2 regions of the Methylomonas montana genome follow, and region 1 is predicted to be linked to the other one. Evidence: riboswitches for the same ligand, from Rfam matches in the RefSeq annotation. Region 1 holds a riboswitch; the other holds the start of a gene.
What was found. Region 1 has a riboswitch for cobalamin ahead of QZJ86_RS21090 (TonB-dependent receptor domain-containing protein). Riboswitches for the same ligand answer to the same signal wherever they lie in the genome.

Region 1 (3,409 bases):
TGCGTCAGGTAATGCGAACGGCGTGCCGAAATGGTGGAAACGGGTGGCGGCCATCAATGCCATCAGCGCGACCGTGCCGGGTTTCACAGCCAAGGATTGGTTCAGACTCATAGGGTTCTCCAGAAAAGGTTTAGTAATTGTAATGGATCGAAAAATAGAAATTTCTACCGAAGCTGTTATAGGTGTTAACCGTTTGATAGCGTTTGTCGAACATATTATTCAGTTTGGCGCTTAACATCCAATTTTTGTCAATGCGATAAGCGGTGCGCAGATCGGCGGTCATGAAACTGCCCAGCCGCACGGTATTGGTGCTGTTATCGAAACGCTCGCCCTGAGCCAGCAAAGAGGCGCCAATATCAAAGTCGCCGAACGAGCGTGAGACATCGTAGGACAAGGTTTCCGTCACCCGACGTGGCAGACGCAAGTTGGTCTGTCTGTCCTTTGGCGTCATTAAGCTCATGCTCAATTTGTTGTTCCAGCCGAAAATTTGCGTGGCTATTTCGGCTTCTATGCCGTCTATCTGCGCTTTGCCGATGTTTCTGGCCGCAAACGGCGTACCACTGAATACAATCAAATCCTCGATGTTGGTGTGATAGCCCCGCAACTCCCAGCTCGCCCAAGCGTGCCGACCGGCAAAGCCTGCTTCAAAGCTGGTGGATTTTTCCGGCCGCAAACCGGCATTGCCGAAACCGGGGAAATACAGTTGGTTAAAGGTTGGCGCTTTAAAAGCGTTGCCGAAACTGGCAAAGGCGCTAAGACCGTAATCCCAATTAAACCGCCAGCCGAGATTGCCGGTGACGCTGTCGCCAAAGGCCTGGTTTTCGTCCCAACGCAAAGAAGCATTCAGGAAATACCGGTCGAAAATCCGGCTATGCAGTTCGGCGAATGCGCCGACATCGTAACGGGAAGTCTCTGCGTAGCGTGTGGTGCTGTCGATTTCATCGAAACGATAGTCGGTCCCCAGCGTCAGTTGATGGTCCTTGTGCAGGGCCAGTTCATTGAGCCAGCTGGCGTTCCAGCGCGTGGTGTTGAAGCGGCTATAAAACTGTCCGGAGTGCCTGAACTGGTCGGCGTCATCAACGCTTTGCCCGACTCGCAAGGTCGAGCGCCAAGTCTCGGTGAAATCGGCTTTGGCCGTTGCGCCCAGCGTCTGATTGACGAACTCGGTGGTGCCGCTATCGCGATTGTCGATTTCGGTTTCGCCTGCGGCGCGCAGGAAAAACGCTTCGAGTTCGGTACCATTGTCGAAACGGTAACCGGTTTTGGCATTCAAGCTGGTGTTGTTATAACCATCGCGATCCGGATTGTAGCCGTTCGCGACGCTGACGCCGCTCTGAGCGTTAATGCCTTGGCTGCCGAATTGAGCGGCGCCCAGACTGTACCAGGCCTTACCCCATTTACCATTGATGGCTGCCGAGCCATTGTAGGTGTCGTAAGAACCGCCGCCGGTTTCCAGCGCAATGTTCGGCCGTTCGCTGTTGCCGCCCTTGCGGGTAAATATCTGAATCACCCCGCCGATCGCTTCCGAGCCGTAAAGGCTGGATTGCGGTCCACGGGTGATTTCCACCCGTTCGATTTGATCGATCGGGATAAATTGAAACGCGGCGGTACCGGTGGTAACCGACCCCGCCTTGATGCCGTCTATCAGTACCAGTACATGGTCTGAATTGGTGCCACGCAGAAAGACATTGGTGTCCTTGCCGTAGCCGCCGCTCTGCACCATATCGACGCCTGGCGTACCTTTTAGTAGTTCGGGTAAGGTTCTAACTTGGAGTTTTTCGATGTCCTGGCGCGTATAAACCGTCATCGGGGTTGCCAGCTCGTTCTGCCGGGTTTCGGTACGAGTCGCCGTGACGACCGTTTCCGGAAGATCAGTGGTTTCGCCGCTGGTTGCCGCCTGGCTTGAGTGAGACGCGCCTATGCCCGCCAATACTAAGGAGCCGAATAGAATTTTTTGCATATTGTCCTCTGCGCCCGCCGCGCATCCGGGTTAAAAAAGGACAGAGGAAAAACGGCAAACGAAAAAGGCGGAGGCAGGCTAGGCATGGACTCTGACCATTCCGTAAACAGCCCTCCGCTGTCTCGAATGATCTTTCCGGCCAGTCTCCGGGCTTATAAGGGGCTTGCAGCCTGAACTACGACCTTCCCATGCAAATCGCACAGTGGCAAAAACGCAGCTCTTTACTTATCTACCGTTGCGGGGGCAGCGTCGGCCTGGGCGAGAGTTGTCACAATCGCCGCACCGACTTCCTGTTTAAGTTGGGCCTTGAACGGACCCAAACACCTGAAAGAAGAGGGTCGATTGTATTCAGTCGGCGCTGATAAAGCAAGGGAACCGGTAAGACAAGCGCCGAATCGATATTGCAAATACCCATTTCCATGCTATACATTGCTGCACTGATCAATGCTGTTAACTTATACTTAGACAAACACGGGCGGGATTATGGAAATTCAATCGAAATTGTTAGGCAACCAAGAAATCAATCCGGATACCATCATCAATTTTCCGCGCGGTTTGCCCGGTTTTGAGGATCAAACCCGCTTCAAGCTGTTCCATCAGGAAGGCAGTGAAATCGTCTATTGGCTGCAATCGGTCGACAACAGCGATTTAACCTTCTCGGTAGCCCATCCTTCGCATTTCAACATCAATTACAACTTTACCGTGACCGACGCCGAAGAGGCGCTGTTGCAAGTGCAGGAAGGCGACGAGTTGTTGATTTTGATTTTGCTGCATAAGGACAACGAGCAGGATAGCGGCAAGCCGACCATCAAAGGTTCGATCAAAGCGCCGCTGTTGATTAACACCAATAAGCGCATCGGCCTGCAAAAAGTGCTCGCGGCTATCGAGCAGAGCATCACGCTGACCGAGAAAGTCAGCGAAATCGACGTATCCGAAGCTTAAAAAAGAAAGGCAAACAACCGCCGGCGATGAAACCGGCGGTTGTTCAAATCAGGCGGCCTGAACAGGAATGGAATGACTGGAATGGCTAATCGTATTGTTGCCGTCGAAATACACCAAAGTCGGCTTGTAGTTCTTCAGTTCCTTCTCGTCTAAGCTGGCGAACGCGCAGACGATAATCAAATCGCCAGGGCAAGCCAGCCGGGCAGCAGCGCCGTTAATCGAAAACACACCGGAACCCTCTTCGGCGCGGATCGCGTAGGTAGTGAAGCGCTGACCATTATTAACGTTATAAATATGGATTTGCTCGTATTCCCTAATCCCTGAAAAATCCAAAATTTTGCCGTCAATCGCACAGGATCCTTCGTAATCCAGTTCTGAATGGGTTACCCGCGCACGGTGTAACTTGGCTTTAAGCATGTTTATGTTCATGGTAAACAAGGTCGAATACTAGGGCAGGCGATTATGCCCGAAATTGAATTGGCTATCAAATTTAAGCATTAGCTTTTA
Region 2 (3,409 bases), 1.7 Mb from region 1:
TTTAAGCGCCTGGCACAAGACCATCGGCGATCAAGTCAAGAAAGGCGACCTGTTGGCGGTTATCGATGTGCCCGAATTGGAGCAGGAATTGGCGCAAGCGCGCGCTGCACTGGCGCAAGTGAAAGCCCGGCTGGAACTGAGCCGCACCACCCTGCAGCGTTGGACGCAGTTGAACGGTACCGACAGCGGTACTCAACAGGAATTCGACGAAAAAAGCAGCGCTTTCCTGCAAGCCGAAGCCGATTTCGCGGCCGCGCAAGCCAATGTCAAACGTCTGGAAAATATCGAAGGCTATCGGCGTATCGTCGCCCCGTTTTCCGGGGTGATTACTCGCCGGGCGGTCGATGTCGGCAACCTAATCGTCGCCGGCAGTCAGGAATTGTTTGCGTTGACCCAAACCGACCCATTGCGGTTGACGGTTTGGGTGCCGCAAGTCTACGCCGATGACATCAAGGCCGGCCAGGAGGTTTCGGTCCGGGTGCTGGACTCGCAAGCCAAGCCGGTTAACGCGCATATCGACCATGTCGCCGGTGCGCTGGACCCGGTCAACCGTTCCCGGCAGGTGGATATTACACTGCCGAATAAAGACGGCAAGTTACTGCCCGGTTCTTACGTGGAAATATCCATCAACGTCGCCGGTAAATCCAGCCCTTTGGTGGTGCCGGCTAACGTATTGGTGATCGACCAGGCCGGCCCACATGTCGTAGTCGTCGATGCGGAACATCGTGTGGCGTTTCGTCCGGTGAAATTGGGCCGCGATTTCGGCCGCGAACTGGAAATATTGGAAGGCATCGCAGCTAGCGATACCTTGGTCGCCAGCCCTTCCGATTTACTAGTGGAAGGCGAAACGGTGAGCGTGGTGGAAACCCCGCAAAAAACGGCGGAGAAAACCAAGGAAAAAATCGCGGCGAAATCGTGATACATTCCAAATTCACGCGGCCTATTGAGCCTGGGTCGTCGCGAATGCTTTATATCCCGAACTAAAAGGATGGCGAGCAAAACACTGGCTCTAAAACTAAGCCCTGCCGAGCCATAAAACCTCCGCTCAGTGGCTGCCAATTTTTAACCCATCACAAGGAATTTTCATGGAACGTCGCGACTTTATTCGATTGAGTGCCGCCGGTGCAGCGGTAAGCATCATTGCCCCAAGCTTGGCTCAGGCCGAAGCGGGCAAACAACCCACCCCGCCGGGAGATGTGTTTTATACCAAGGACGCGCAAGGCCGCTGGGCCGGCAAATCCGCGACGCATCTGCCGGTGATTGAAGTCGTAAAAGCCGACGGCAAAATAACGGTCAAAATCACTACGCCGCACGAAGTGAAAGGCTACGAACATTACATCGTCAAACATGTGCTGCTGGATAAAGACTACAAATTCCTGAACGAGCGCCTGTTCGACCCCAGCAAAGACCCTGTGGCCATTTCCGAATTCAGTCTGGCGGGATACAGCGGCACGGTTTACGCCTTGAGCCTGTGCAACAAGCACGATCTTTGGCTGAGCAGCGCCGAGATTTAAAACCATCAGATGGGCGATAACAAGGATGTTGTCGCCGTTTGATCACCTATTTGCCGTCAGTACTTACCGGACATCGGTATTCATCCGCCCGATAACGCCAAATCAGGCTTCAAAATTCAAAACTCCTGAAAATCACACTCACGATAGCGGGAGGGAAGCTCAAAAACCATGAAATAACTAAGTGCCTGGTTGACGGTGTTATTTCTGTTTTTGTCGCTATAACGACCCATATGCGTCATTCGCCCCCTTATCCCTTGAATGACCGCGTTACCTCTCATAGCTGCCAATTCGGCGAGCTTTGGAATAAGCTTCTATCCAGAAAACCGGGCTTTCTGTAGAAAAGCATCGCCATGATTCCTAAGTATGAATTATACTGCCTGTACGATAAGGTGCTTTGGCGCGGGTTCTATGCGCTGAAGTTAAACGGGAAGCCCGGTGCGATGGTTGATATCATCAATTCCGGCGCAGCCCCCGCTGCTGTAAGCCTGATGAATAGTCCTGATACCACTGCACTCTTCGTGTGGGAAGGTGGACGAATTCAGATGAAGGCAAGCCAGAAGACCGGCCTGATCGCATGTATGGTTGCCGACTCTCGGAGGGAGAGCGCAGGCCGGAGACCTTGTCCGACATTCGTCTCTGTACGCGTCATTTTCCTGTCCAGTCTGCTCCCGAAATCCGTTTTTACCCGAGAAGACTGTCATGTTTATTCAATCCACCCGTTCGACTTTGGCCGGAATGCTCGACACACATGTTATCGCCGCAGTGTCGATGATGATTTTGGGGGTTATTCTGGTGTTGACGATCGGTTTTGCACCTATCGCCGAAGTGCACAACGCTACCCATGACACCCGCCATTCTACCGGCTTTCCGTGCCATTGATGAGCATGCTTTCCCGCATGCTGATGTCCGCAGGACTTTCTGGAATAGTGGCGGCCCTTTTGCTATCGCTGGTGCAGTTCCAGTGGGTCACGCCATTGATACTCGCGGCCGAAACTTATGAAATCGCCGCAGAATCGACGGAACATGTTCATGCGGCTGAAACAGCTTTCGGGCATGAACACGCAGAAGATGCCTGGCAGCCGGAAGAAGGCTGGCAGCGAACACTGGCGACCATCAGCAGCAATATCTTGATGGCCATCGGTTTTGCATCGATGCTGGTCGGCGCGTATCAGTTGCGGCGACCCTCGCGCTGGACTAGCGGACTAAGCTGGGGCATTGCTGGATTTACGGTATTTTTCGTTATGCCCAGCCTTGGCCTGCCGCCTGAACTGCCTGGTACTGTGGCGGCAGATCTGTTGGCCAGGCAATATTGGTGGTTGGGGACAGTCTGCGCCACGTCGATTGGCCTGGGGTTGCTGTTTCTGCAAGGCCACAAGGTTTTGAAAATCGTGGGCGTCCTACTGTTACTGAGTCCTCACCTGATCGGCGCGCCGCAACCGGCCATGGCTGAAAGTCTGGCGCCGGAGGCATTGCAGGTTCGGTTCATCCAGGCCTCGGTGCTCAGCAATCTGCTGTTCTGGCTGGTATTGGGCGGCTTGTCGGCGGCTCTGGCTATTCGTTTCGACAGGACTGATCTGACACATACTCGTTCCTCGCCGGAGGATAGTCATGGCTAAAGTCTGGTTTGTCGGTGCCGGCCCCGGCGACCCCGAGCTGATTACCGTCAAGGGACAGCGCTTGCTGGCACGGGCCGGCGCGGTGTTGTATGCCGGCTCGCTGGTCAATCAGGCTGCCACCTTATACGCGCCGGCCGATTGCCTGGTCCGCGACTCCAAAGACATGACGCTGGACGAGATTACTGCTTGGCTGATCGACCAGGCCGGCCAACATGAAACCGTGGTGCGCCTGCAAACCGGCGATCCCGGCCTTTACGGCGCCTTGACCGAAATGGTGCG

Region 2: linked by a shared signal. The riboswitch ahead of QZJ86_RS07430 (CbtB domain-containing protein) and the one ahead of QZJ86_RS21090 (TonB-dependent receptor domain-containing protein) in region 1 are both predicted to bind cobalamin.

The regions. Positions count from the first base shown of each region.
Region 1 is NZ_CP129884.1:4,551,297-4,554,705, reverse strand. It holds gene QZJ86_RS21095 (hypothetical protein) at 1-111, opposite strand, end outside; gene QZJ86_RS21090 (TonB-dependent receptor domain-containing protein) at 131-1,960, opposite strand; cobalamin riboswitch at 2,081-2,303, opposite strand; gene fliW (flagellar assembly protein FliW) at 2,444-2,902, shown strand; gene panD (aspartate 1-decarboxylase) at 2,951-3,331, opposite strand.
Region 2 is NZ_CP129884.1:1,577,171-1,580,579, reverse strand. It holds gene QZJ86_RS07440 (efflux RND transporter periplasmic adaptor subunit) at 1-919, shown strand, start outside; gene QZJ86_RS07435 (desulfoferrodoxin family protein) at 1,086-1,514, shown strand; cobalamin riboswitch at 1,885-2,098, shown strand; gene QZJ86_RS07430 (CbtB domain-containing protein) at 2,214-2,393, shown strand; gene QZJ86_RS07425 (CbtA family protein) at 2,393-3,130, shown strand; gene cobM (precorrin-4 C(11)-methyltransferase) at 3,123-3,409, shown strand, end outside.